Microscilla marina ATCC 23134: one gene and its partners. The protein of the gene in region 1 interacts with the protein of each later gene in a pairwise test. Links are inferred from orthologs where the notes say so. Each region holds a gene or a part of one and is shown in the gene's direction. Other genes may lie near its edges. The genes, in order: M23134_RS11230, M23134_RS14355 and dnaE.

Evidence for each region.
Region 2: the proteins of M23134_RS11230 (region 1) and M23134_RS14355 interact in binary tests that used the Escherichia coli proteins (3 or more experiments, as listed by UniProt). The link is inferred for Microscilla marina ATCC 23134 from one-to-one orthologs.
Region 3: the proteins of M23134_RS11230 (region 1) and dnaE interact in binary tests that used the Escherichia coli proteins (3 or more experiments, as listed by UniProt). The link is inferred for Microscilla marina ATCC 23134 from one-to-one orthologs.

What each region holds. Positions count from the first base shown.
Region 1 is NZ_AAWS01000010.1:154,583-164,169, forward strand. The notes cover bases 3,265-6,248. They hold M23134_RS11230 (methionine aminotransferase), read left to right. Parts: upstream 3,265-4,162; coding sequence 4,163-5,335; downstream 5,336-6,248. Other genes in these bases: M23134_RS41070 (4Fe-4S binding protein), read right to left, coding at 3,265-3,877; M23134_RS11235 (hypothetical protein), read left to right, coding at 5,634-6,212; M23134_RS11240 (amidohydrolase), read left to right, coding at 6,206-6,248. Also shown: M23134_RS37915 (leucine-rich repeat domain-containing protein), read right to left, coding at 1-724; M23134_RS11215 (hypothetical protein), read right to left, coding at 835-1,653; M23134_RS11220 (NADH-quinone oxidoreductase subunit J family protein), read right to left, coding at 1,689-2,270; more of M23134_RS41070, read right to left, coding at 2,411-3,264; more of M23134_RS11240, read left to right, coding at 6,249-6,994; M23134_RS11245 (porin family protein), read left to right, coding at 7,126-7,707; M23134_RS11250 (LON peptidase substrate-binding domain-containing protein), read right to left, coding at 7,831-8,469; M23134_RS11255 (gliding motility lipoprotein GldH), read right to left, coding at 8,792-9,361; M23134_RS11260 (PSP1 domain-containing protein), read right to left, coding at 9,285-9,587. UniProt on the Escherichia coli protein: Shows aminotransferase activity with methionine and histidine as substrates, and to a lesser extent also with phenylalanine.
Region 2 is NZ_AAWS01000013.1:215,921-225,470, forward strand. What follows is about bases 4,227-7,173. They hold M23134_RS14355 (cytochrome c oxidase subunit I), read left to right. Parts: upstream 4,227-4,719; coding sequence 4,720-6,627; downstream 6,628-7,173. Other genes in these bases: M23134_RS14350 (cytochrome c oxidase subunit II), read left to right, coding at 4,227-4,687; M23134_RS14360 (COX15/CtaA family protein), read left to right, coding at 6,617-7,173. Outside these bases: nrfD (NrfD/PsrC family molybdoenzyme membrane anchor subunit), read left to right, coding at 1-762; M23134_RS14335 (DUF3341 domain-containing protein), read left to right, coding at 823-1,353; M23134_RS14340 (c-type cytochrome), read left to right, coding at 1,407-2,168; M23134_RS14345 (hypothetical protein), read left to right, coding at 2,222-3,568; more of M23134_RS14350, read left to right, coding at 3,626-4,226; more of M23134_RS14360, read left to right, coding at 7,174-7,642; cyoE (heme o synthase), read left to right, coding at 7,639-8,559; M23134_RS14370 (cytochrome c oxidase subunit 3), read left to right, coding at 8,556-9,164; M23134_RS14375 (cytochrome c oxidase subunit 3), read left to right, coding at 9,194-9,550. UniProt on the Escherichia coli protein: Cytochrome bo(3) ubiquinol oxidase is the terminal enzyme in the aerobic respiratory chain of E.coli that predominates when cells are grown at high aeration.
Region 3 is NZ_AAWS01000003.1:248,114-259,469, reverse strand. The notes cover bases 4,299-9,051. They hold dnaE (DNA polymerase III subunit alpha), read left to right. Parts: upstream 4,299-4,639; coding sequence 4,640-8,851; downstream 8,852-9,051. Other genes in these bases: M23134_RS03670 (hypothetical protein), read left to right, coding at 4,299-4,320. Also shown: M23134_RS39645 (7TM diverse intracellular signaling domain-containing protein), read right to left, coding at 1-1,268; M23134_RS42440 (hypothetical protein), read left to right, coding at 1,805-1,936; M23134_RS03675 (MvdC/MvdD family ATP grasp protein), read left to right, coding at 2,043-3,047; more of M23134_RS03670, read left to right, coding at 3,082-4,298; M23134_RS03660 (DUF4291 family protein), read left to right, coding at 9,105-9,689; M23134_RS03655 (serpin family protein), read left to right, coding at 9,775-11,010. UniProt on the Escherichia coli protein: DNA polymerase III is a complex, multichain enzyme responsible for most of the replicative synthesis in bacteria. This DNA polymerase also exhibits 3' to 5' exonuclease activity. The alpha chain is the DNA polymerase catalytic subunit.

The sequences.
Region 1 (9,587 bases):
TATTTTTTTTAGAAAACCCCCTGTCCCAAAAAAACGCAATATGCAGATTATCCAATCCTTTGAGTTCTTGGGGTAGTTTTCGGAACCAATTATGGTTTAAGTCGAGCCAGTAGAGTGAGTCTAGCTGGTTAAACGAAGGAGGCAGCTTGCGTAAGCAGTTGTCAGGGAGGTGTAGCTCTTTTAGGTGTGAGAATTGTCCCAGGTTATTGGGTAGCTTTCTTATTCGATTACTACCCAACCGCAGGCTTTTGAGTTGGGTGAGTTGCCCAATTTCTGGAGAAATGGTTTTTACCCGATTGCCAAAAAAGTGAAGGGTTTCCAAAGTATTGATTTTAAAAATACTCATAGGTATTTGCCTGAATCGGTTATTTGCCAAATCGAGGTATTTGAGTTGGCGAAGGTTTTCAAACCCCTGAGGCAATTTTTTTAGCTTATTTTTCTGGAGCTCAAGGTGTTTCAGTTTGTTCAATTTTATAAAATTATCGGGCAATTTTTTTAGTTTATTCTCTCCCAGTAGTAGTTTTTGCAAATTGACCAACTGATCAATATTATGGGGAAGTTTTGATAGTTTTTTCTTACTAACATCTAATATATATACTGTTTCAGGGGTTTTAAATGCCTCCTCAAATGAAGTGTATACTTTGGTTTTATTGAGCAAAGCCTGCGCCTGGGCAATGGCAGGTATCCAACATGCGACTACTAAAGCTATAATTGTTTTTTTCACGGGTATTTGAAAAGCGTTGGGTAAATGTTATCAAAAATCAAAACTACTAAAGTTTTTCCATAAAAAAGCATCAGGCAGGGAAAGCTCTCCTAATGGTCATACATCAAATACTAGGGGTTTAGCCAGTGGGTAGCCTCTTGGGGAGTATCAAAACTTGTTACTTCTATAGGATAGGTTTTGATGTCTTCCAGGGCTTGATCCAGTGAAAGCTGTACATGCATATTTTGACTGATCACTATAGCCATATATTTGAGCTTGTGCATCAAAAAGTAAGGGAAAACTTCTTGGTTGAGCCAGTTTTGCGTGTGGGGCAGTATAGGGTGGCTCAGTGCCTGGGCGTTGATTAATAGTTTGAAAGGATGGTAAGTTTTTGCTAAATCGGTCAACTCGTCAAACTCTTGCTGAAGCTGGTGAACCTCCAGATTTTCTGTGTCAGCATGCCATATTTGTGTAAGTGTTTCGTTTGCCTGAGTATAATATACTATTTGGTAAGGTGTAGTGCGACAATCTATAGTTTTACCAGTAAGCCACTGGCTGGCTTGGGCTACTTGATCAAACACCTTGATTGTTTGGTGTGGGGCTGTTTCCAAGGCATCAAAGGTTTGCTCCATAGATACTTGTACCAATATGTGTTTACTTGTAACAAGTGCACTTTTAGCAATACTGCCTGATTTTATTCGGGCAAATACATGTTGGTTGTGCCAATCTTGCAAGTTAGGAGAAATAGGATACTCAAAGTTACGGGCATCAATCAGTACCTTGTCTATTTTGTCAAAGTAAGGTGCCAGTACTTCATTGGTCAATAAAAACTCTTTTTTATAAATTTCATCATTGAGATCTTCACTGGCACTGTTCCATATCTCTATCAAAAGTGCTTCTTTGGCAAATAACACAAAGGTTTGATAAGTACTTCGGTATATTTCTTCCATAATTAGTACAAACGAAAAGATAGAACAAATAGGTGTTACCCCGTTTTTTTCTCAGTTCTTCCAGCTATCAATACAGCCCCCAGCAACGCTACCATTAGTAAAACAGCAATTACCTCAAATACCAAGACATATTGGGTCATTAGTTGTATGCCTAAGCCTTGTACTGTAGATTGCTTGATCACTTGTTGGTTTTGAACAGCTTGCTTGATCCAAGGCATTTGTCCCAGGTTAGCCTTATGGATAGCAAACACCAGTATTGCTAATAACCCCAGCCCCAAGACTATACCAGCCAAATTATTTCGGGTTTTGGTCAAGGGCTGTACATCTGATGTTTCATCTTGTTGAAAAGGGTTACTGAATCTAATACTAAGGTTTTGCGGAGGTCTATTAGTAAGCATAATACCAAATAGCAGGAGTACCAATATGCCCCCTACATAAATAATGATTTGAGTCACCGCCAAAAAATCGGCTCCTGCAAACACATACAGTGCTGATATACCCAGCAAAATCAATAACAGCGAAAAAGCTGCATACAATACCTTACGTGTGCCCAGCAGTACCAAGGTTGATACACCTATTAAGGCAACAAAGCCAAAAAAAACTATCTTCAATATCATTGTTTTTACTTTAATGTTTCATTCTAAGTACTTTAGATAAATTTATAATTGACTGATAATAAGCATACTATGCATTATTAATTTGGTCTTGACTGAGTACTTAAATATTTACTAAAAAAGTGATGGTTGCCCCTTTTATTTTATGAAGATGTTCCTTCTTCGCCATCGTCTTTTCTTTTTTGCGTTGGTTTTTTAATAACTGGCCTCACCCTTTTTGGCTTTGCCTCAGCTTTTGGTTCATTTGCTTCCCCTTCTGACTGACTCGTTGGTTTTTTAATGACTGGTCTTGCTCTTTTTGGCTTTGCCTCAGCTTTTGGTTCATTTGCCTCCCCTTCTGACTGACTCGTCGGTTTTTTAATGACTGGCTTCACCCTTTTTGGCTTGGCGTCAGCTTTTGGTTCATTTGCCTCCCCTTCTGACTGACTCGTCGGTTTTTTAATGACTGGCTTCACCCTTTTTGGCTTGGCGTCAGCTTTTGGTTCATTTGCCTCCCCTTCTGGCTGACTTGTTGGCTTTTTAATGACTGGCCTCACCCTTTTTGGCTTGGCATCAGCTTTTGGTTCATTTGCCTCCCCTTCTGGCTGACTTGTTGGCTTTTTAATAACTGGCCTTGCTCTTTTTGGCTTGGCGTCAGCTTTTGGTTCATTTGCCTCCCCTTCTGACTGACTCGTCGGTTTTTTAATGATTGGCTTCACTCTTTTTGGCTTGGCGTCAGCTTTTGGTTCATTTGCCTCCCCTTCTGACTGACTCGTCGGTTTTTTAATAACTGGGCGTTTTACTTTGGGTTTAGCCGAAGGTATCACCTCATTACTTTTATCTTCTCCGGTGTTCGTTGTACCAGTTTTTGGCTTTATTTTAGGCTTCATGCGTGGCTTAAACCCTGTTTTGGGTTGAGCAGTAGCCGCATTTTCTTGAGCTTGTGCTCCTGCCTCTGTAGTTTTTTTAATAGCAGGACGTTTGGCAACCGGTTTTTTTACCGTTGGCTTTGCTTTAGTTTCTCCACCTTTTGCTTGTGCCATTTGTTTTTTGGTGGCTTCTTTTTCTTTCATGTACTGCTCAAACAAATCTTTCTTTTCCTGCACCTGGTCAGGGGTAAGGTTTGAGAAGTGATAAATCATGTCGGTAATATCTACTTCACTATAGTCATAAGCCTTGGTCATAGTCAGGCATTCAGTAGGGCACACTGTAGTACATAAGCCACAGTAGCAGCATTTAGCCATGTCTATATCAAAGGTAGCGGCATAAAGTCTGATGGGTGAGCCGTCAGAAGCAGTTCCTATTTGTCCGGTAGCCCTTATAGGTTCTATATCAATACAATCTACTGGGCATATTTTGGCACATTTATCACATACAATGCAATCATCCATTTCATTAAACAAACGGTATCTTCCGTTGTCAGGCACAGGAATCGCCTCATAAGGATATTGGGTAGTTACTCGTCCGGTTTGTTGCTCAAAATAAGCCGGAGTAGCTATAGAGTCGGCAGGTTTTCTTCGTTGGCGGGCTTCAAAAGCGTGTTTGATAGACAGCTTTAAACCTATGAGCGAAGAGCGAACTCCTTCTTTTATATTGCCAAAATAGGTGTTATTTGCTCCCTTTTTCTTCATTCAATAGTGTGTTTACTTCTACAGGAGCATTTTCCTGCAGAGTTTGTATAGTACAGCCCAATGCCTTCACTTATGCTATAAAGGAGGGGGATGGTATATAAAAATTGATAATTAGTGTAAAACTATGCTTAGTTTCTAAAATAAATATGGGAAAAAAAACACAAACTTGTTACTTTTCAGCTAAAATGCTTTGATCGAGCTAAAAAAAACAATATCCTAACTTCGCTTAAGAACAAGTAAGCATATATTTTATACTCAATGGTTGAAAAAACACTTAATAAAAACATGCAATCGACCCCAACTATTTCTTCAAAATTACCCAATGCAGGCACTTCTATATTTTCGATAATGTCGGCTTGGGCGCACGAGCACAAAGCAGTAAACCTGGCGCAGGGCTTTCCTGATTTCGACTGTCATCCAGAACTGGTACGTTTAACGCATCATTACATGCAAAAAGGAATGAATCAGTATGCTCCCTCGGCAGGCATCTTACCCTTGCGTGAACGCATTGCTGAAAAAACTGCCCATACTTATGGTTTTAGCCCTGACCCTGCTACAGAAGTTACCTTAACCACTGGGGCCACCGAGGCTTTGTTTGTGGCAATCAGTGCTTTAGTACAAGAGGGTGACGAAGTCATTGTTTTTGAACCTGCGTACGATGCTTATATTCCTGTAATAGAGCTTAATGGGGGCAAAGCGGTGCCTATAGCCCTAGAGAGAAATACCTATGCCATCAACTGGCACCAAGTAAAAGAGGCGCTTACACCTCAAACAAGGCTGATCATCATCAACACCCCTCATAACCCTTCTGGCTCAGTACTTAAGCCACACGACATTACCGAGCTTACCGAGATAGTAATGAATCACGATTTGCTATTGATCAGCGATGAGGTATATGAACATATCATTTTTGATGGAGTCACTCATCAGAGCATGTTACTTTATCCTATTTTGCGTGAAAAATCAATCGTGATTTCATCGTTTGGTAAAACATTTCATAATACTGGCTGGAAAATGGGCTATGCCATAGCTCCTCCCGAAATTACAGTTGAGTTGCGCAAATTACACCAGTATGTTACTTTTTCTAACTTTACTCCAGCCCAATACGCATTGGTAGATTTTATGGCAGAAACAAAGCATTACACCTCTTTGCCTGAGTTTTATCAAGAGCGTCGTGACAAGTTTCGTTCATTAATGCAAGCTACCGACTTTGAACTGTTGCCTTGCCAAGGCACCTACTTTCAGTTGGTGTCGTATGCTCACCTGAGCAGCGAACCTGACGTAGTGTATGCCAAAAGAATTGCCAAAGAAGCAGGAGTGGCCACTATTCCTACATCAGTGTTTTATACCGACAAACTAGACAGAAAAGTAGTTCGCTTTTGTTTTGCCAAGCAAGATGAAACAATGGAAAGAGCAGTAGAGTTATTAGTGAAAAATGCTCAGATACTGAAAGAGTAGCCATTACAAACAAAAGATTTTATTGCTTTTGGTCAACTACATTGATTAACGTAGGGTATATATTATGACTTGAATATTTATTACTACTCTACCTTACTATTTTGTGCTCCCACAAACCAAACCGCTTACAAGTCCCTTAGATACCGAGGCATATAGGTGCCCAAAAAACCGCTTATTTTAGGGTTTCGATGGGTTGGTGAGGACGGTATTTCTAAAACCGAAGCTACAGTTTTACTGTGCTGAGTTCAATGAAGTTAAAAGTTGGGTAGCGTAATTTATTACCTAAATATCATAAACTATGAGTAAAACTGTAACAGTTACCTTGATGCTACTTTTTGTAGCATTTTGGAGCTATGGGCAATCTACGTACGGACCTAAAAGAAGTGAAAGTGGTAAATATATTGTAGACCACGAGTCACACGTAATGCCAGGTGGAGGCTATAACTTTTACTTTCCTTCTTCTTCAGATAGCCTGGGCACCTTTAGTGGGTTTTCACCCGAATTTCTTATTTATAACTACATTCGTCAAAACGACAATCGGGGACCTAGTCATTTACGTTTTTATGGCACCATTAGTATTTTGCAAAGCAACAAAGTAGGCGTTTCTAATATGCTCAAATATGGTTTGGGGCTCAACCTCTCGGTTGAACGTAACCCCCGGCGTAATTTTTTAATTCCTTATTTTGGGCTGGAGTTTGGTGGTCTCAACCAACAAAGCTTCAACACCTTACAGTTTACACCAATGGGTGGGGTATTTTTATACTACGACCATAGACTGGTACTGAGTGCTTCTGGTGGGTATGTATATCCGCTTAAAGAGTTTGAAAAACTAAGCGGGGCATTTGTCAACGCTACGATTAACTTTACTTTATGGTAATTACAATTATTCAGTCAGAACTATACTGGCAAAATCCGGCAGCAAACCGTGCCATGTTTGAGGAAAAAATATGGCAAATCGATCAACCTACAGACTTGATCGTATTGCCCGAAATGTTTACTACCGGGTTTAGCATGAGTGTGCAGCCATTGGCAGAGCCTATGAACCTTACCACCCATAAGTGGATGCAGCAAATGGCTGCACAAACTGGGGCAGTGGTTACAGGCAGTTTTATTTGTGTAGACAAAGGACAGTACTTTAACCGTTTGTTATGGGTAGAGCCAGATGGTACTTATGATTATTATGACAAACGCCATTTGTTTCGGATGGCAGAAGAACATCATAGCTATACTGCAGGTGAGCGTTTGGTTGTAAAAGAGTGGAAAGGATGGAAAATAGCGCCTTTTATTTGTTATGACCTGCGTTTTCCGGTTTGGAGCCGCAACTTACACCAAGCCTATGATCTTGCTTTGTATGTAGCAAACTGGCCAGAGGCAAGGCGTTCCCCCTGGCGTACATTACTTAAGGCAAGGGCTATAGAAAACCTAAGTTATGTAGTAGGGGTAAACCGGGTAGGCAAAGACGATAACGGCATTACTTATTCAGGCGATTCGGCAATTGTTGATTTTAAAGGGGAGGTGTTGTTTGAAAAAACACAGGACGAAATCATTTATACCAAAATGCTTGATAAAGCAGCCCTGGAGCGTTTTCGAGAGAAGTTTCCGGCACACTTAGACGCTGATGAGTTTGTAATAGCAGCACATAATTCAGTAGAACGATAAACAATACGAATTATTTTATAGATAAAAATAAAGCCCTAGAGGTTTTGCCCTCTTTGAGTAACCCTGTAGTTTTGTCTTTGGGACTCAAGATGAGTACTTATTAAATGTCATTTTTAAATAAAATCATACACATGAAAAGAATTTACACATTCATTCTACTTGTTTTGTTAGGCACAGGAGTAGCACAAGCTCAAGTAGGTTTTGGTATTAAAGGTGGACTCAACCTGGCAACATTTTCGTCTTTGCCCAACGGTGTGAGCAACGATGGGGCTCGTATAGGACTCCACTTAGGAGCTTTGTTTCAGTTTCAAATATCACAAAGTTTCTTCTTTCAGCCTGAGCTGATGGTTTCTCAAAAGGGAGGGCGAGGAGCCATTAATTTTCTTAACTCATCGTATACCACCAAAATAACAACTCTTGACATTCCTTTACTTTTTGGCGCTAAACTCAACCCAGTACGTTTATATGTAGGTCCTGCGTTTGGGTTTGTAGTGAGTGCCAGAACCGAGTCGGGAGGTAATACCACTGATAATATGGATGATGTCAACGATATATTGGCATCGTTGCAGGTAGGAATAGGATTTGATCCTACCTCAAAGTTAGGCATAGACTTGCGTTATGAAGCCGGGCTTACCAAATTATCGAGTCGGGTAGCAGACGATAACACCAAAACCAATGTGGTTCAGCTTACCGTGAGCTACAAGCTTAAGTAGGTTTCCCTTGAGTAATCAAGCATATAAAAGGCAGGCAATAGTTTTATTGCCTGCCTTTTTTGGTATTCCTGCTTTGTACAACAGTAGTCCAAATATTTTGTTTGATGAAGGGGCTAAGTTTTGTTAAAAGTCCAGTGGGTCAAGGTTTTTAAAATGCCCATTCATGCGGATAATTTCTTTGGTGCGTTCCATTTCCTCCATCAAAGGGATAGAAGATTTGAGGTGATCCAGCAAATACAACTGTCGATCGTGTTCACTGGAAATTTTCAACATTTCGTATTGCTGTTCCAACGAAAGCCCTATTTTATGGGCTAGTTGATACGACAACACTTTGAAGCTTTGGATATTGATAGCTGCACCTACTTTGATGATTTCATACAACTTTTTTAAATTGCTGATAAGTTCCCGGCTTACTTCTTCTGGAGCAACTTCTTCGTGAGGGATCACTTCTACAGTGCCACCAGCGTATAGTTTCTCCTGTGTTTTTTGATCAAAGCTCAATACTTTAAATACCTGCACTCCTTTCGTCTTTATGTCCATTTTGCCATCATCATAAGTTTTTTCAACGTTTACTATCTTTACTTCAGTACCATAAGCAGCTACCTCTTCATTGATAAATGAAGGGATACCAAAGTTAGTATTTTGTTCTATACAATCGTGAATCAACTGTTTGTAGCGGGGTTCAAATACATGAAGGTTGAGGTTTTCGTCTGGATAAACAACCAGGTTTAGCGGGAAAAACGGTAAAAACTTTTCTTGCATTGTATAATATATATTAACATACGGACTTACACTACCCTTTTACAAAGAGAAAAGCTGAATCTATCATAGGACTCAGCTTTCTTGTTTTCTCTTCTAACTATCAAAGTTGTAAGCAGCTGAAAATAAACACTTTACAAACTTGATAGCTCCCTATGGAATAGGGAATAGCACCGATATTCATCGGTATCTAAGGACTTGCGACTTGTCACTTAAAGCTTGCCCCCTGTTAGTTGCCTGTAGAACAGGGTGTAACTTGAAGCACCGATATGCATCGGCATCTAAGAACTTGTCGCTTAAAGTTTACCCCTGTTGGAGCTTCTAATTATTTTAGTGGGGGCACCTTCTCTATGCGTAAACCCATAGATACCACCTCTGGCAGTGGGTCGCGGCGCATATAATGCTTTATTTTGAAAGTATACTTTCCTCTTTTCAAAAATTTAACATTTGATAAAGCTAAAAGTTGGTGCGAAAAAATATCACCCAAACCATCGCCATAAGGTTTGCCCGTTTTGGGGTGCATCAAATCTATATTTTGCAGATCAGAGGCAATCCTGCGATCGAGACTATCTACCAGGTAATAAGTAACATACATATTGTAAAAAGGGTATGATACTGTGTTACGAATATTGTAGTAAAACTTATACCTGCTTAAGGTATCTGTAATCTCGAAGGTAAATTTAAGCACACTGTCTTTATACCATTTACTTTGAACAATGTCTACATTCTGTTCAAATATTCGGCTACTGTCACAAGCATTTAGCCCAATAATGCATAAGAGCAAACCACACAAAAAACCCCAACGTTGTTTGGTCAGGTTATTTGTTTTTTCTGTGTTTTCGGTTTCGCCTACTATGAGGTTTGTTCTTACTTGGTTTCTTGTTATTCTTTCCATTCAATCTTTTTACACTTTCAGTGGGCAAACTTAAATCAACTTTAAACTCAGGTTCAATAACTTTTTCAACTTCTACCAATTCAAGGTCTTCACCTACTGGTTTTAGGTCTTCAGGTACTATGCCTTGTTTGTTGAGTTCTATCAGGTTGTTTACCTGTGGTACAGTAAGTGGATGCCAAACGGTTTCACCCTGAAACCCAAACCACATAATGCGCTTAAAAATATC
Region 2 (9,550 bases), on another replicon or contig:
GCTTTGATTCTTGCTGGTTTATCTACTCCGCTGGTACTGTCTGTACACACCATTGTAAGTATGGACTTTGCCACCTCATTGATTCCTGGATGGCACACAACTATCTTCCCGCCATACTTTGTGGCTGGTGCGATCTTCTCAGGTTTTGCAATGGTACTTACCTTGATGTTAATTACTCGCCACGTATTTAAACTACAAGCTTATATTACTCTTGAGCACATCGAATCTATGAATAAGGTAATTGTTCTAACAGGTTCTATAGTAGGTATTGCTTACCTGACTGAGTTTTTTATTGCTTGGTACTCAGGGGTAGAGTATGAGTCTTATGCATTTATTAACCGTGCTTTTGGACCTTACTGGTGGGCGTATGCTGCCATGATGAGTTGTAACGTACTTTCTCCTCAATTTTTCTGGTTTAGATCACTTCGTCGTAACATTTATGTTACATTTATCCTGTCTATTGTGGTAAACATAGGTATGTGGTTTGAGCGATTTGTAATTATTGTGACTTCTTTGCACAGAGATTACTTGCCCTCAAGCTGGGCTATGTTCTATCCAACCTGGGTAGATTTAGGAGATTATATATTCACTTTCGGTTTATTCTTTACTTTGTTTTTCTTGTTCGCTAAATTTTTGCCGGTAATTAATATGGCAGAGGTAAAAGCAGTACTAAAGTCTACTTCTCAAACTACTCTTGAGAAAGTTCAGGCGCGTTCTGCTGAGAGTGTAGCAAGTGATACACATCAGGGTGATGATAAATAATAAGTGAGTCATAATTATTCAAAAGATCCAAAATACTAAATCTTACGATTGATTAAAGATATGGCAGAAACTAAAAAATATATAGTAGGGGTATTTGACGACGAAGATGTTTTGTTGCCTGCGGTAAAAAAAATACGTGCAGAAGGTGTGCAAATCCACGATGTATATACTCCTTATCCAGTTCACCACCTGGATACTTACCTGGGTTATAAAAGAACAAGACTAGGTAAAGCAGCTTTCCTTTTTGGAGCTACTGGTACTACCCTGGCAATTACAATGATTAGCTATATGCTGGGCTTTGACTGGCCAATGGATATTGGGGGTAAAGATTTTTTACCTGCACCTAACTTTGTTCCAGTTACATTTGAATCTACAGTATTAATCTCTGCATTGGGTATGGTAGGTACATTTCTGGTATCTCGTGGGCTTGGTCCTGGTAAAAAAGCTATAATGTTTGATCCTCGAAGTACAGATGACAAACACGTAATGGCGATTAACTTGGACAAAAACACCAAACACTCAAAAGAAGACATTGTGGCTATTTTGAAACAAAATGGTGTGACCGAAGAACCCAAAGAAGTGGATTTATAAAAGTATAAATGGCAGATAATTAGTGAATATTTCTACTTTAAAAAATTGCAAAGATGTTACTTAGATCAAAAAAATATATACCGTTGATGTTAGTCCTGACTGTGATGGTCTTGAGCTCTTGCTCTCGAAACCCCAACAGTCCAGGAACAGAATATGCGCCTCAAATGTATGTGTCTATTCCTTATGAGCCATATACACAGGTGAAGAAAAATCCTTTGAACCCTACTGGAATGAACTTGCGCAAGCCACCTGAAGGAACTGTGGCTCGTAAAGGACACTATAACATGACAGTAGAGAATGATAAGGGAGAAAGAAGCGCATTGTTGGTTTACAATTTCCCAGCAGGCGAAGAAGGTTTGAAAATGGCATCAAAAGTAAGCAATCCTTTGGCTTTGCCTAAAGATTCTGCGGCTATTGATAAATATGTACTCGAAGAGTGCCAGCCTTTGTACGAGCGTTATTGCCAGCACTGTCATGGTGCTACTGGTAAAGGCGATGGAAAAGTCAACGATCAGTACAAAGGGGTGGCAAATCTCACAGCTGGTGCCCAAAAAACAAATACTAGTGGGCATATCTTCCACGTGATTACACACGGTAAAGGGCGTATGTGGCCTCACAAGCAAATTGTGACTCCTGAAGAACGTTGGAAAATCGCTTATTATGTTCATAAGTTGCAAGGACGTTTGCACGAAGCAGTTGCTAATAATCGCTCTGACGACAAAGCTCCAAAGGCAAAGACAGACGAGGATACAAAAACAGATAGTACTGCTAAAAAAGAGGCTAAGAAAACTGAACCTGAAAATAAAGGACATTAATAGCAGTGTCATCATAATAAACAGAAGAAAAGCTTAAAAGAATCTATAATATTATGGCTGGAGACAAACATATTACGCTTTCAGACTTGTCGCAGGAAAAGAATTTTGAATTTACCCCGAAACTGCGTAAACAGCTGATGACTGCTATAGTAGTTGGAGCTGCTTTGCTGATAGTGGGGATTATTTTATGGACGCAAGGCATAGGGCTTGGTGGCGAACATCACGGTGGAGGTCACGCTCCCGAAGGACATGGTGCCGGAGGTGGTGGAGACGAAGGTGGACACGGTGCTTTCCACTGGACCAAACGCCTGTATGCTGTACTTTGGCATGACAGTGTATTTTTTACTGGCATTGCTCTGGTAGGGGTTTTCTTTGTTGCATTCAACTACCTGGCACTTTCTGGATGGCCAACAATGATTAAAAGGATTCCCGAAACTTTTGGTAAATTCTTGCCAATTACCGGTGTGATCCTATTGGCAGTATTTGCCCTAGGTGGTCATGACCTTTTTCACTGGACTCACCACGAGTTATTTGACCCTAATAGCCCTAAATATGATAAAATCATTGCAGGCAAAGAAGGGTATTTGAATACACCTTTCTTCGTAATAAGAACCGTTTTATATTTTGTTTTATGGTACGTTTTATACGTGTTATTACGCAAAATGTCTTTGAAAGAAGATGAGGTAAACGATTTTTATGCTTACACTAAAAACCCTGTTTTTCATAAGAAAAGTGGTGTTTATGCAGCAATCTTTATCGTGATATTTGCCATTACAACCTCTACTGCTGCTTGGGACTGGGTGATGTCAATCGATGCACACTGGTTCAGTACAATGTTTGGCTGGTATACATTTGCCAGTTGGTTTGTTACAGGCTTGGCAGCTATGGCGCTGTATGTAGTGGTGCTTAAAGACCATGGGTACTTCAAGTATGTAAATGAAAATCACATTCATGATTTAGGTAAATTTATCTTTGCATTTAGTATTTTTTGGACATATATATGGTTTGCTCAGTTCTTGTTGATCTATTACGCCAACATTCCTGAAGAAACTGTGTACTTCCTCCACAGGATGGAAGATTTCAAATTCTTGTTCTTCTTTAATATCATTATCAACTTTGCCTTCCCGTTCTTGTTCTTAATGCCAAGAGCAGCCAAAAGAAAAACTTTACTTGTAAAGATTGCGGCTGTTGGGGTTATCTTTGGTCACTGGTTAGATTTTTATATGATGATTATGCCAGGTACAGTAGGTAAACATAGTGGTATTGGATTGGTGGAAATAGGTACGGTAATCTTATTTATTGCGGGTTTTATTTGGGTAACAGCTGCTGCTTTGGCGAAGGCTAACATTATCCCTAAAAACCACCCAATGATTGAGGAAAGTTTGCACCACAATATTTAAACATTTACCTTAAACGAATTTTTATAGAACCAAACAGATAAATAATAGATTGATCTTATGGCTAACTTGATATTGGGTCTTGCAATCGTATTAATTTTCGTGATTCTGTTAATGCTTTTCAGAATCCAAAGGTTAGTATCTGTTGCAAAAGGCGAGCATAAAGAAAAAGTAGACGGATTTAACAATCTGAATGCTAACTTGATGTGGATTTTCCCCCTAATAGGCGTAATCGCAGCAATTTGGTATTCAGGAGAGGCTGCCAAGAATTTTTTACCTGAAGCATCCTCTATACACGGACAACAAACAGATAGTTTGTTTTGGTCTTCTACTGTAGTTATCTTAATAATGTTTGTGATTACTAACGCAGCGTTGTTTTACTTTGCTTTCCGTTATCGGTACAAAAAAGAGAACAAGGCATCGTTTTTCCCTGAAAATCATAAACTGGAAATAGCTTGGACAATTACTCCTGCTATCATACTTACTGTATTGGTATTTTATGGTAATAAAGTGTGGTGGGACATTATGGGAGAAGTTCCAAAAGATGCTGAAGTTGTAGAAATAGTAGGGCAGCAATTTGCCTGGAAAACCCGTTATCCTGGCAAGGATAAGAAAATGGGTAATTATGACTATCGTTTGATTGATGCCACCAATGAATTAGGCATCGACTTTGGACACAAAGATGCAAACGATGACTTTGTGAGTGGTAAGCTTGTATTACCTGTAAATCGTCCAATTCTTTTTAAGATTAGAGCTAAAGATGTGTTGCACAGTGTTTTTGCACCCCATTTTCGCTTAAAAATGGATGCTGTACCAGGGATGCCCACCCAGTTTCATTTTACCCCAACTAAAACAACTGCACAAATGCGATCTGAATTAGGCAACCCTAAATTTAACTACGAGATTGCTTGTACAGAGATTTGCGGAAAGGGGCACTACAGTATGCGCTTGTTGGTAGAGGTTGTTGAAGAAGCTGAGTATAAGAAATGGTACGCATCTCAATCTCCTTTCCTCAAGGATAACCCTGAGTATAAAGGGAGAGATTTAAAATGGCTGCGCAAGAAAAAGAATTTTGCCAGCAAAAAGCAGGAAGAAAAAACAGCGCACGCTAAAATTGACTAGACTTGTAAACATTAAAAAGCGAATTGACTATTATGGCAGATAATCATAATCAAGGTGATGCAATCAAGGAGGTAGGTCACGATCACGCTCATGATCATGGACACGACCACGACCATCACCATGACCAAAGCTTTATTTCAAAGTATATTTTTAGCGAAGATCACAAGGTTATCGCAAAACAATTTTTATTTACTGGAATCTTCTGGGCGGTAATAGGAGGACTTATGTCACTTGTTTTCCGTTTACAGCTTGGTTTTCCAGAGATGAGCATGGAGTTTCTTCGCCCTATTTTGGGTGGATGGATTACAGAAGCAGGAAAGCTAGAACCAGAGTTTTATCTTGCTTTGGTTACAATGCACGGAACCATTATGGTATTCTTTGTATTGACTGCAGGTCTGAGTGGTACTTTTAGTAACTTCCTTATTCCTTTGCAGATTGGTGCCCGTGACATGGCGTCAGGTTTTATGAACATGCTTTCATATTGGTTCTTCTTTGGATCAAGTGTAATTATGTTTGCTTCTATCTTTTTAGAAACAGGACCAGCTTCTGGTAGTTGGGTTATTTACCCACCACTAAGTGCTTTGCCTCAGGCAATGTCAGGCTCAGGTGCAGGTATGACAATGTGGTTAATCAGCATGGCTTTGTTTATTATCTCAGTATTATTAGGAGGTATAAACTATATAACCACTGTAATTAACCTAAGAGTAAAAGGAATGTCTTTTACTCGTTTGCCGCTGACTATATGGGCTTTCTTTATTACAGCTATCATTGGTCTGTTGTCATTCCCTGTGTTATTCTCAGCAGCATTGCTGTTGATTTTTGACAGAAGTTTAGGGACAAGTTTCTTCTTGTCTGAAATATATATAGCAGGCGAAGCTTTGCACCACCAAGGAGGTAGTCCTGTACTATTCCAGCACTTGTTCTGGTTCTTAGGACACCCCGAAGTATACATTGTATTGATCCCTGCACTGGGTATTACTTCTGAAGTAATAGCAACCAATGCCCGCAAGCCTATTTTTGGCTACAAAGCAATGATTGGTTCTATTTTAGGTATTGCTGTCCTATCATTTATTGTATGGGCACACCATATGTTTGTGACTGGTATGAACCCATTCTTAGGGTCTGTATTTATGTTCCTTACATTAATTATTGCAGTACCATCAGCAGTAAAATCATTTAACTATATTACTACATTATGGAGAGGTAATATCATTTTTACCCCAGCCATGATGTTCTCTATTGGACTGGTATCAATGTTTATCTCGGGTGGGGTTACAGGTATTATACTTGGAAACAACGCAATGGATATTCAGTTGCACGATACCTACTATGTAGTAGCTCACTTTCACCTTGTAATGGGTAGTGCTTCTTTCTTTGGAATGATGGCAGGTGTGTATCACTGGTTCCCAAAAATGTTTGGGCGAATGATGGACGAAAAGCTGGGGTATATCCACTTTTGGTTTACATTTGTAGGTGCCTACCTTGTGTTTTTCCCGATGCACTACATCGGTATTGCAGGTTTCCCTCGTCGTTATTATGCTTTTACTAACTTTGACTTTACAAAATCATTTACTGATTTGAATGCTTTCATTAGTATTGCAGCAATCATTACTGTATTCTCTCAGTTTGTATTTGTATTCAACTTTATATATAGCATTTTCCGAGGTAGAAAAGCCTCTGAAAATCCTTGGGGATCAACTACACTTGAATGGACTACTCCTGTAAACCCTGGACATGGGAACTGGCCAGGAGAGATTCCTCAGGTATACCGTTGGCCTTACGATTACAGTAAACCAAACTCAGAAGAAGACGGATTTGGAGATTTTATTCCTCAACATATTCCATTATCTCAAACACCACATTCTAACTTGCCACACGAGAAAGAAATGTTGGAGCGTGGAGGGAATAATGAGGATGAAATAACGATAAATGAGCAATAAAAACACACATAAGGTTTTCAGGAAACTGGGAATTGTAACTATTGTTGCTGTATACTTTTTGATTGCCGTTGGGGGCATCGTCAGAACCACTGGCGCTGGCATGGGGTGCCCTGACTGGCCAAAGTGTTTTGGAAGTTGGATACCTCCTACTGAGGTATCCCAACTCCCAAAAAATTATAAAGAAAAATTCAAAGTACAGGGAAAAGAAATTGCAGATTTTAACCCTATAAAGACCTGGATAGAATATATTAATCGATTGATTGGAGCATTGATCGGATTACTTATATTTGCAACTTTCATCGCTTCCTTTACTTATTGGAAATTAGATCGAGGCATTGTTTTTTTGAGCTTTGCAAGTGTGTTGCTGGTAGGATTTCAGGGGTGGATAGGTGCAAAAGTAGTCGCTACTGATTTAGCAGTTTCTATGATCACCATTCACATGGTTTTGGCACTTGCCATTGTGTTTTTGTTAATATACACCATTATTAGAGGATTTAAAGTAGTTTGGAAAACTACTCCTATAGCAAATAAAAAACGAATCAACCAAGTCATTATCTTAAGTTTGGTTTTGTCTTTTATACAAGTAGTGCTGGGGACACAAGTGAGAGAGGCAATAGATTTGATTGCCCGAAATATGGGAGAAGCTCAGCGAGGTTTATGGGTAGATAACTTAGGGATGACATTTTACATCCATCGCTCATTTTCTTGGTTAGTGTTTCTAACCCACGTGTATTTGGTTTATTTACTTTATACACAACTTAAAGAAAGAAATCATTTTGTATTTAAATATACAATATACCTGTTTTTGATAATAATTAGTGAAGTCGCTACTGGAATAGCAATGGCTTATTTCGGGATACCTGCATTCTTGCAGCCCATTCATTTATTGTTGGGTTCACTAGTGCTAGGCATTCAATTTTTCTTATTGCTGGCGATTAATTATGAGAGAGTTTTTGTGAAGAAGGGAGTAAATTCGTTGGGAGAACTTTCTCAAGAGCAACTAATTTCGCAATGATAACAACTGAGACAAACATTAATACATCAACCTCAGTATTGGTAAAATTTAAAACCTATACTGAGCTATTAAAGCCGAGATTATCATTTCTTGTAGCTTTTTCGGCAGCATTTGGGTACCTGTTGGCATTCGAAGGAACCATCAACTGGGCAACCTTTATTAGCTTGTCAATGGGAGGTTTTTTGGTGTCAGGAGCATCTATTATGATCAACCAAATCATAGAAAAAGATTTGGATCGAATGATGGACCGGACTCAAAACAGACCAATCCCCTCAGGTAGAGTAACAGTAAACGAGGCCATTTTCTATACAATTATTACTGGAATAGGCGGCTTGTTTTTGTTGCTTAGCTATACCAATATACTAACTACTGCCTTAGCATTTGTTTCAATGTTGCTATATGGCTTTGTATATACACCACTTAAAAGAGTAGGTTCTATAGCTGTATTTGTGGGAGCTATCCCCGGAGCTCTACCTCCTATGTTGGGTTGGGTGGCGGCAACTGGACGCATTAGTTATGAAGCCATTATTATTTTTGCGTTTCAGTTCATTTGGCAATTCCCTCATTTTTGGGCAATTGCTTGGGTACTGGACGATGACTACAAGAAAGCAGGGTTCAAACTGTTACCCTCCAAAAAAGGCAAAGATGTAAGCACTGCATTTCAAATAGCTGTTTACACAATGTTCCTGATTCCTATGGGGTTGTTACCCACACAAGTAGGTATTACAGGTTTAACAGCAGGAGTTATAGCAACTGGGTGCGGCATTTTATTTTTAGTGCCTGCATTACAGTTATTAAAGATATGTTCATCAAAAGGGGATGCAGAACTAGCAAAACAACAGGCTAAACGCATTATGTTCGGGTCGTTTATTTACCTTCCCGTTGTACAAATTGCATTTTTGATTGATAAGATATGATAGCAGGAAACACATTGGATAATAAAGCCGATTTTATAGAAGAACCACAAGAGACACTATCAATGCACCCTCAAAAGTTTGCATTGTGGTTGTTTATTGTTTCTATAATCATGTTATTTGCGGCATTTACCAGTGCTTATATAGTACGTAGAGCCGAAGGTAACTGGTTAGAGTTTGATTTGCCGAATCTATTTTGGGTAAATACCATCATTATATTAATGAGCAGTGCTTCTATGCATTGGTCTTTAATTTTAGCGAAAAAAGATAACATAGATTTGCTTAAAATAGCGGTAGTCATTACTTCTCTTTTAGGTTTCGCATTTTTAGTGGGGCAATTGTATGCCTGGAAAGATTTAGTAGCCTCAAGCGTATGGTTTGCTGGTGAGCAATCTAACCCTGCCGGATCATTCCTGTATGTAATTACAGGTTTACACGCGGTTCACTTGATAAGCGGGATTGTCTTTTTAGCTATAGTATTAGTATCAACCTTTAGATTAAAAATACATTCCAAAAGATTGGCCAGAATAGAAATGTGTGCTACATATTGGCACTTTTTAGACATTCTTTGGCTATATTTGTTTGGCTTTTTATTATTGAATCACTAAAAGAAGTTTAATAATCACACGAGAAAATTATGGCAACAGTCGCAACAGCAGACGAGAAGAAAAAAGGGATTGACTGGGGTGGGGGTAATCGCCCACTTGGAGGTGTTCGTTATGGAAAACTGATGATGTGGTTTTTCCTCCTTTCCGATGCGTTTACATTTTCTGCATTACTGATCTCTTATGGTATGATCCGTTATAGCCATGAGGGTTATAGCTACGAGCAAACATATCAAGTAGAACAATATGGGCTCAATGTTCCAACTGCCCACGTTGTAATGGAAAACGGTGTAGCAGTAACCAAAAAAGGAGAATTTTATTTTTCCCAAAAATATTGGCCAGTACCTGAAAAAGTATTTGAGGCTGTTCCTTTCTTACACGGAAAGTCG
Region 3 (11,356 bases), on another replicon or contig:
TTGTAAGCAAACTGAAGTTCTTCGCCTCGTTCCTGCAACGAATCTCGTTGGGTCAATATTTCTTCTTTCTGGAGCTGGAGCTCTTCGTTCTTTTCGGTAATCTCTTTGGTACGTTCTTTTACCTTGCGCTCCAGGGTTACATTTTGCTCTCTCAGTATTCGGGCATTTTCTTCTTGTGCCAATCGTTTGTCTTGCTCGTTTTTTCGTTCGCGGTACCCCAAACCTACCGAGAAAAGCACTAGTTCGAGAAATAAACCTGCTTGGGAGAAGTAATTAATGTTGAACCCTACCTTCACATGAATCAAAAACCCCATTGAACTTAACGCCCAGCCTAATATTAAGAAAAAAGAACCTGTAACGAAATAGCGGGCTAAAACATTTCTCGTTCTCAATAAGAAAATGAGTGTTAATATAAATAAGCTTGTATCAATTAATATTATAATTAATAAATATATTTCAGCATCAGCCAGATTTAAAGTTAGAGATATATAAAGCAGCAAACAGCAGTCAATCGACACTTTGATTATCATCCAATAGTGAATAACTTTATTCCACCTTGGGATTAGTCTTTTAGCATCAACAAAAAGCTTCATGAATAAAAAGTAGAAAATCATTGTTGATTGACTACTGGCTACTCCAATGAATGTTTGCAAAACTGGATACTCAGAAAAGAAGTCGTAATACCCTAAATAATATACTGAGTATGCAAATATGTAAGTAGTGTAGTAAAGGTAGGTTTTGTCTTTAACAACTAGAAATAGTATTATATTATAAAGAAGTATAATCCATAAAGCGCCTTGAAAGACACCTTGAATAATGTTTAATGTAGATTCCTCATGCAAGTATGCTTGAGGTGAACGAAGCTTTAATGTATAACGAGGTGTATACATTACTCCTTTCAGTCTAATATAAATTGTAATTTTTTTTTGAACAGGTAAAAATAGGCGAAACTTGTACTTAAACTCCACAATATGCTTGCTAATATCTCTTAACGATTGTGGTACAAGACGACCATTTAGTTTTTTAGAATAATGACCATTATTATCAGGGTAGTATAGCTGAATATTTGCGCCCTTCGCGGCATACAAAATCCAGTGATTCCTGCTTGACTGGTTATAGAGCGTCAATTTTGCCCAATAAACTCTCTCTCTTTGCAACCTTGGGGACTTCTTTTGAAATTCATTATAAGGAATGAAGTAGTTATGATATTTAGAAGAAGTGATTTGCTTAAAACTTAGGCTATTTGACGAATCTTCTAAGATGTACATTCGCGGATTCAGGTTAGTCAATTTACTTATATCGTCAGTAACCTGTACAACCAGTGAGTCTAACGGGTTTTGAGCAATAACTCTTACTTTTGAAAAGATACAAAGAAATATCACACAAAAAAAAGCAGGTGAAATCAAGCATTTTTTTTCAAATTGATGAAATATTTGAGCTGAATTAAACAAGGTTACCACCACAATTTTATTAAAACTTTACTTTTCGCATTTATGTATAAACCTTTGACTAAAACGAAAAAAAAGGTATTTCCCAAAATAAACCATTGAGTTACATTGTAAACCCCAACTATTTATCTACAGTAAGCCCTCAGTATATTTCTTTACAATTATTGTATACTTATTATTAAGTATTTCAAAACGCAGGAAAGTGCACTACGACAATCAATGAAAAAAGTTTCGTCGTTTGTAATATTTTTTCAAAAAAGCATTTTTTTATCTACCCATTCCCCCCTTACTTTGCAACCATAATACAACAAACAACTATTATTTAAAACAAAGGTTAAATTTAAAAAATTAAAAACATGGGACATATTAATGGTGATTTTGACAGTCCAAACACATTTGGTAGCAAAGAAATAAAAACTGCTAAAAGTACTACCAAGCCTTTCTTCGCCAAACAACTAGAAAAAAGAAAAGTGGTTAAAAGAAAATAATCACATTTACCCGCCAGTGAATCAAGCAAAAGGGACTAGCAATAGTCCCTTTTTTTATGTAGTTTGGTAAGCAATATACCAAAAAAATTTAGCTACTTATAACTTTATGGAAGTGTTAATTGTCACATATAGTGATGACGACGAAGGTATCAACAATGTAACTGAAGCATTGCAAAATAAAGGAGCCAATGTATACAGGTTTAATACCAACTATTACCCCACCCAAATTCAGCTTGCCAGCCATTATATTAACAATACCGAACAGGTAAAAATCATCAGTGAAGATGTGGTACACGACCTGGCAAAGTTTGACGCAGTATGGTATAGACGCATCCGCATTGGGCAAGAGCTGCCCGAAGAAATGGCAGATGAGTATAAAATACCTGCCATAGAAGAATCAAAAACTACTTTCTGGGGTACCCTTGCCAGTTGGGGCATTGGCAAGTTTGTGTTAGACGCTGTAGCGGACATCCGACGTGCCGAAAACAAACAATTGCAACTTAAGGTAGCCAACCGCCTGGGTTTGCGCATTCCTGCTACCCTTATTACCAACTCGGCGCAAGAAGTAAAAGCTTTTGCCCACAACTATTCGGCGGTGATCTCAAAGATGCAATACGCTTTTAGCATTTATGATGGTACTGAAGACGAGTATAAGGTATATAGCCACAAGTGGCAGCCCGAAGAGTTGGAAGATATGACGGGGTTGGAATTTTCGCCTATGATTTTTCAGGAATATGTAGAAAAAGAATGTGAGTTTAGGGTGGCCATTGTAGGAGAACAGATTTTTTGTGGTAAAATACCCTCTCAACAATCTACCGAAGGGCAAGCTGACTGGCGTAAAGATGGGAGCCTGATAGATGACATAGAACCTTGTGACTTACCCGCCAGTATTCAGCTGAAGCTGCTTCACCTTATGGACTATTTTGGACTCAACTATGGGGCGGTAGATTTAATTAAAACTCCGGAAGGCAAGTTTGTATTTTTAGAAGTTAACCCCGTGGGTGAGTTTAGTTGGCTGGATCAGGCTTTTAATAAAAAAATATCCGAAGCAATTGCCAATGTCTTGCTCAACCGGGCTCGTAGACGTAATAGTCCACTCAACCTTTATTAACTCAATGTTTTATAATCACTATATATAGTAATCAATGGCATCTATTACTCCTCCTCATACCGTTTTTAGCCAAGCCTGGTGGAACGTGCTTTTAGAAGAGTCTAACTACCTTACAGAGGCTTGTTTGATCAAAAACAGTGTGCCTGCTCAGTTTTTTACTGAACAAGACATTTTAAATATTATCCAAGAAGTTCCAGAAAAGCTTTCGTTTGGTACTCCCGGACTCAGGGTATATACTGATGGTAAACAGGTGATTAAAGAGTTGAGCGAGATGTACCGCGCTCCTTTACAAACTCACGAAGGCCTGCAAGACTTTACCCAACGTATATTTGGCAAGCAAAAATTTGGCATCATTCTCAATCGTGCTACCCAATACCACGATACGCTTGCCCAACGACTTGCTCCTCTTTATCAGGGGATTGTAGAAGAGCTTGGGATTCCTTGGTTAGACCTGAACGCTACTATATTTGTGGGCAATTATGGGTATACTCCGTTTGGGGTACACTACGACGGTGAAGCCAATAGTGTGATTCACTTTCATCAGGGACCAGGTAAGAAACTGATGACACTGTGGGATGAAGAGGTGTTTGTAGAGAAGACCGGGTCGAGGTTGCATTATTGCGAGCCAGAGAAAATATTGCCCTATGGTACTACCTGCCAAATAGAAGCGCACGATACGTTTTACTTGCCCGAAGGTCCTTTTCACATTGGTAACACTGAGGAGTTTTCAATGGCGTTGACGGTGGTGATCAAGGGTATTTCGGTCAAAGACTGGCTCAGCAATGCTTTGGCTGAAATGAATACAGCATCGTTTGACCCAGAGATTTTGGCAGGGTATGAAGCTGAGGTGGACGACATTTTAGCCAGTGGTTTGATTGGCACTGAGGTACATGAACAAAAATTTGGTGGCTGGGTAAAGGCGGCTATGGAAGATTATCAATTGTCGCTCAAAAGCAATTGTGGGTTTCGCCCTCCGCGCTGGTCTGATCAAAAAACTTTTCCTGAATTGACCAAACAAAGTGTACAAATTGTCGCTCCTTTCTGTATATACCATCAACCGCTAAAAAATGATCAGGTAAGACTATATTACCGACGAAACAAAAGTAATTTTTCCCATGCTTCTCTGTTGTTGCCTTTGCTAGAACAGTTGAACGCGGGTGAGGTAATAGAAATAGGGCAAGTAATGGCTCAACACCCTGACTATCAAACATTTTTACTTGAATTTTTCACTTTAATGTTAAATCACCAGGCTATAGAAATGAAGCCAACCTGATTGCATTGTATATGACAAAACTTTATACTTCATCCAGCTACAGCCTCAATACCAGGGTTTTATCAACATATCCTTCTTTTACTATACCTGCCTAATGTGGGTAATCAGCTATCCACTTTAGCCAAAAAAAATGCCTCTGACGAAAGAAAAAGCAAAGAGGAGAGTACTCACAACGCAAGATGTAATCTTTATCAACATACCCTATTGAAGCCTTTCAAATCCCTCTTTTTTTTCGTAATTTAGAAGCTGCCTTAAAGTTAAGATTTCAACATGAGCGCCCTTAGGGGCTTAACTCATTGACTATAAAAAGACTCGCTGCATGTATTTAATTTTTGATACGGAAACTACCGGGCTTCCAAAAGATTTTAATGCGCCACACACCGATGTGGACAACTGGCCAAGGTTGGTACAAATTGCCTGGCAGTTGCACGACTACAATGGTAAGCTTGTCAGTGCCGAAAATATGATTGTAAAGCCTGAAGGTTTTACGATTCCTTTCAACGCTGAAAAGGTGCACGGTATTTCTACCGAAATTGCTTTGGAAGAGGGCTTGCCGCTGAATGAAGTGCTCGAAAAATTTGCGGTTGACATTGCCCGTTCCGAACTCATCATTGGTCATAACATTGGCTTTGATGTAAACATCATGGGAGCTGAGTATGTGCGGACTACTGTAGATAGTAAGCTTCACGAAGTACCGACTTATGACACCAAAAGCGAAGAAACCGCTGAGTATGTAGGCATTCAGGGGGGACGAGGCGGTAAATTTAAATGGCCTACCCTTACCGAACTTCACACCAAGCTTTTTAGTGAAAGCTTTGACGATGCCCACGATGCAGCATATGATGTGTTGGCAACTGCCCGTTGTTATTTTGGCTTGATCTCAATAGGTATTGCTCCACCCCTGGGCGACCTGGAAGCAGATGCTGTGGTGTATGAGCCTCCAGTGCTCGATGCTGCCAACTTTGAGAAACGTAAAAAGAAAAAAGGGATTAAAATCCCGGAGATATTTAAGGGAAAAGTAGATAAATTTATCCCTTTTTCTCACCTGCATGTACACTCTCAGTTTTCTATTTTGCAAAGTACAGCCAGCGTAGGCGGTTTGATCAAGTTTGCTAAAGAACACGGCATGCCTGCCATTGCTTTTACTGACCATGGCAACATGCACGCGGCTTTTAAGGCTGTAGGCGAAGGCGCCAAAAATGATGTAAAGGTGATTATTGGCTGTGAGTTTTATGTGGCTCAAGAGCGTACTAAGACTAAATTTACCAAGAGCGATCGCGACCGAAGATTTAACCAAGTATTGCTTGCCAAAGACCAGGAGGCTTACCACCGCCTCGCCAAACTAAGCTCTTTAGGCTATATAGAGGGTTATTATGCTGGTTTTCCACGGATTGGCAAAGACCTGATAGAAGAATATCACGAGGGCTTGATTGCCTTGACGGGTAACTTACAAGGCGAGATTCCTGATTTGATATTGAACCAGGGCGAGCACGAAGCAGAAGAGGCGTTTAAGTGGTGGCATAACTTGTTTGGCGATGATTTTTATGTGGAGATTATGCGCCACGGACAAGAAGAGGAAGAACGGGTAAATGAGGTGTTGCTTAAATTTGCGGCAAAATATGGGGTAAAACCCATTGCTACCAATAATGTGTATTACATTGGTGATGAAGATGCCGATGCCCACGACTCGCTGCTTTGTGTAAAGGGAGCTGACAAGAAAAGTACGCCCAAAATGTTTACGCCTGATATAAAGCGGCGTAACCTGCGTTATGGAATGCCCAATGAGGAGTATTACATGAAAACGCCGGAAGAAATGAACGAGTTGTTTTCTGACATTCCTATTGCTCTGGAAACCACTCAGGAAATTGTAGATAAATGCTCGCCTATCAAACTCAAGCGAGACATACTGATGCCTGTATATGAAATGCCGTCTGAGTTTGCTACTCAGGATGATTACTTGCGTCACTTGACCTACGAAGGAGCCACCAAACGGTATGGAGAGATTACAGAAGAAATAAGAGAGCGCCTTGACCATGAACTTAACATCATCAAATCGATGGGGTTTCCGGGGTACTTTCTCATTGTGCAAGACTTTATCAATGCCGCTCGCGACATGGGAGTTTTTGTAGGTCCCGGACGGGGTTCGGCAGCGGGTTCGGCAGTCGCGTTTTGTATTGGTATTACCAATATTGATCCTATCAAGTATAACCTGCTTTTTGAGCGTTTCCTCAATCCGGAAAGGGTAAGTATGCCTGATGTGGATATTGATTTTGATGACGAAGGGCGACAAGATGCCATTAATTATGTAATTGATAAATATGGTAAAAACCAGGTAGCCCAAATCATTACCTATGGTACTATGGCGGCTAAAATGGCCATCAAGGATGTAGCACGAGTGCTGGAGCTGCCTATTCCCGACTCAAACAAACTTGCCAAGTATGTGCCTGACAAACCGGGAACCAAGCTCAAAGACGCCTTTGCCGAAGTGCAAGAACTAAAAGATGTATTGGCAAGGCCTGAAGGCGATTTAGAAAATCAAGTGTTGCGCCAAGCCAAGATTTTGGAAGGGTCGGTCAGAGGTACAGGTATTCACGCTGCAGGGGTAATTATTGCTCCTGATGATTTGCTTAAATATATTCCGGTATGTACCTCTAAGGATGCCGACTTGCTGGTAACTCAGTTTGACGGTAAGGTGATTGAAGATGCCGGAATGCTGAAGATGGACTTTTTGGGGCTTAAGACCCTGACCGTGATCAAGGATGCCCTGCGAATGATTAAGAAAAACTATGACATTGACATAGACATGGACAAGATTCCATTGGATGATCAGGCTACTCTTGAGCTTTACCAAAACGGCGAAACCGTAGGAACATTCCAGTTTGAGTCGGAAGGAATGCGGATGTACCTAAAGCAGCTCAAACCTACCAACATTGAAGACCTGATTGCAATGAACGCCCTTTATCGCCCTGGTCCATTGCAGTTTATCCCCAACTTTATCAACCGTAAACACGGAACTGAAGAAGTTGAATACCCACACGATTTGCTGGAGCCTATCCTCAACAATACTTATGGGATTATGGTATACCAGGAGCAAATTATGCAGACTGCCCAGATTTTGGGAGGCTATAGCCTGGGGGGTGCCGATTTGCTACGCCGGGCAATGGGTAAAAAGAAGCTTGAGGAAATGGACCGCCAAGAGGTCATTTTCATGAAGGGAGCCAAAGAAATTCATGGGATTCCTGAAGAGAAGTCGAGGAAGGTTTTTGAGGTAATGAAAGAGTTTGCCAAGTATGGTTTTAACCGTTCGCACTCGGCAGCTTATTCGGTGGTGGCTTACCAAACGGCTTACCTCAAAGCTAATTACCCTTCTGAATACATGGCATCGGTGCTTACGCACAACATGAATAACATTGATAAGGTTACTTTCTTTATTGATGAAACCAAAAACATGGGGCTGCAAATACTGGGACCTGATGTAAACGAAAGTGAACAGAGCTTTACGGTAAACCCAGTAGGGCAAATTCGTTTTGGTTTGGGCGCAGTAAAAGGCACTGGCGACGCTGCCGTAGAAAATATCATAGAGGAGCGCAAAAAGAACGGTCCTTTTAAGGATATGTTTGATTTTGCCCGTAGGGTAAATCTGCGAACGGTTAACAAAAAATCTTTTGAGTGTTTTGCTCAGGCAGGGGCCTTCGACAATTTGGGCAAACTACACCGGGCGCAGTTTTTTGCTGCTATGCCCAATGATACGGCTACTTTTTTGGAACGCATCATCAAATTTGGCAATGCTTATCAAAAAGAGATAGAAAATGCCAAAACCTCTTTGTTTGGGGCAAGCGGGGCGGTCACTATAGCCCAGCCCAAGGTGCCTTATACCGAGCCCTGGAGCCAATTGGAAAAGCTGAACCGTGAAAAAGAAGTGGTAGGTTTTTATATGTCGGGGCACCCACTAGACCGATACCGTGCCGGAATGAAAAAATTTGGTGCGGTAGCCCTTGATAAAATAGAGTCTTTTCAGCACCAGGAAGTGACTGTAGCCTGTATTGTGACCAAAAAAGAATTAAGGCAAACCAAAAATGGCAAACCTTTCACCTCTTTTAGTATAGAAGATTACAGCACGTCGATGGATTTGGCTTTGTTTGGCGAAAGCCACGAAACATTAAGCGATCTGATTGAGGTAAATCAACTGATACTGCTCACGGGTAAAGTACAAAAGCGGTATGGTTCAGAAGATCGCTATGAGCTGCGCACCTCGCAGATAAAACCCCTCGAAGAGATGCAAGAGAAGATGTGTCGGGGGTTAGTTATTCAGGTAGACATTGCCAAGCTAAACGATGAGCTCATGGAAAAAATGGAAAAGGTAGCCCAAGAGAATACGGGTGAACACGAGCTTAAGATTTGGGTGTATGACTTGCAGGAACAACCTACTATGATGGTAGAGCTCAACTCACAGAAATACAAGGTACAGGCAGATGAACGATTGCAACAAAAGTTTGAATCGCTCGAACTGGCTTGCAAAATGGTGTATTAATATAGTTTCACAAGCTATTTATAAATATACAATACTCCGTAGTGATTTTAATCAAAGTTGGTTGCTGGTGATCAGTTATTGATGAATTTAAAAACTATTTAATGGGGTGTTTAGGCGTAAAACCGAAACGCTTTTAAAAATAAAGTGAGTACGCAATTTGAATATAAAGTACTGGTTTACAGCATTTAACAAGGTAAACATTTATTCGAATCAGCTATGGACTATCGACTAAATACTATGGACTATTGAATATATGCAAAAACAAATTTATGCTGCTTACGACGACGAAGGTTTGTTTGTGTATCAGGCATTTAAACCTAAAGTAGTGGCCACTGCTGCGGCTAAAGGTACTTTTGGGACTGGTTTTAATACCAATCGCCTTACCTGGATCAAGCCTTCGTTTGCGTGGGTATTGCAGCGCACCAAGTATGCTACCAAACACCGGATGAACGCGATAGCTCGTATCAAGTTATCGCACGAGGGTTGGTTGCACCTATTACGGCAAGCTGTGCCTACTCAATACGATGCCCAACGCTACACCAATGAAGAAGACTGGCAACAGGCATTAGACAAGGCAGTGGTCATTCACCAATGGGACCCAGAGCGTGATTTGCTGGGCAAAAAACTGGACAGAGCGGCTATTCAAGTGGGCGTTCGGAGCGAAGAGTTATCGTTGCGTTACGTGAACGAATGGATTTTGGGTATAGAAGATGTCACAGAGCTGGCGCATGCCATCGGGAGTTTGCAAAAGCGACGTAACCCTCCATTGCCTGAAACCCCCGAAGAACGGCTTTATCCTGTATCAGAAGAAATGGCGCTTGCCCTGGGGTGTTTTTAACTAAAAACACCCCTTTTCTACTTCTTTTTGTTCATAGAGATGTCTTGGTAATAAATGTTTACTTCTTTTATTATTTACCATAACTATGATACACCGTACCTCTTTTCTTATGACCCTACTGCTATGCCTGCTGTGTGTTAGTTTACAAGCCCAACTTTTGCCCAATAACCCTACTGTACAAGGCAACACTCGCTTTGCTTTGCAACTTTACAAGCAATTATCAAAAGCCTCTCACCAGACCCAAGATAATAATGTATTTGTATCTCCCTACAGCATTTCATCGGCATTGGCCATGACTTACGCTGGGGCAAAAGGCAGTACCGCGCAGCAAATGGCGCATACACTTCATTTTAGCCCCAAATCGTTAGATAAAGATTATCAATTTTTGAATCATCATTTCAACCACCTCAACAGCAAAGGTTTACAGCTCTCGATAGTCAATGCGATCTGGGGCGAAAAAAGTAAAAAGTTTCAACCTTCATTTCTCAAATTAAATCACACCTATTATCAGGCTAAACTGGGCAAATTGGATTTTAAAAATCAGCCAAAAAAATCAAGAATAGTGATCAATCAATGGGTAGCCAAAAAAACTCAGGATAAAATCAAAAACCTTATTCCCTCTGGTATGATCAGTGGCAACACTCGTATGGTGCTTACCAATGCCATTTACTTTCAAGGGAAATGGAAACTCAGATTTGATAAAAGCAATACCCGTAAGATGAACTTTATCGCCCATAAGATCACTTACCCTGATATAAAGTTTATGCACATTACTAACTCAATTAAATATACTGAAAATGCGATTTTACAGGCAATAGAGTTACCTTATGCAGGAGACAAAGTGAGTACGGTGGTATTGTTGCCCAAACATAAAAACGGGCTCTATCAGGTGGAACAATGGCTTACGTCAAAGACCTATCAAGCGCTTACAACAAGCTTGTTTCACACAAAAGTTATCTTACACTTACCCAAGTTTAAAATGACCAAAAATGTTCCACTCAAAAATGCTTTAAAAGCCTTGGGAATGAGAATACCTTTCACCAAACAGGCCGATTTTAGCAAAATCATGCAGAGTGAATCTTTGGTAATATCAGAGGTGGTACATAAGGCGTTTATAGAGGTGAGCGAAAAAGGAACCGAAGCTGCGGCGGCTACTGCCGTTATTATGTCAAGACCCAGGTCTACCTCCTACAATCCTGAACAACCTATTCCTCCTAAAATATTTAAGGCAGATCATCCATTTATGTTTATCATTAAAGACAACACCACGGGTAGTATTTTATTTATTGGCAGACTTATTACCCCCAAACAAGCCATTTAGGAATGGTGAAAAAATAAATTACCGATTTTGAGGTAGGGATTTTATTCTGAGACGAGGCACTTTTTGCAGGCGTAGCCATAGCTACGGCTAAAACCGATGGCTGCAGCCCTGCTGCGCCGAGCTCTGCCAAAGGCTAAAAGTAACGAAGTATCAGGGTGAAAGAGCACCTCCAAACTGAAAACTTACAGCCCCGAACTTGATTCGGGGGTTATTTTTTTTCTGTTCCTTAATACAATACTCCGCAGTGATTTTAGTCAAAGTTGTTTGCTGGTTATCAGTTATTGATGAATTTAAAAACTATTTAATTGGGTATTTAGGCGTAAAACCGAAACTCTTTTAAAAATAA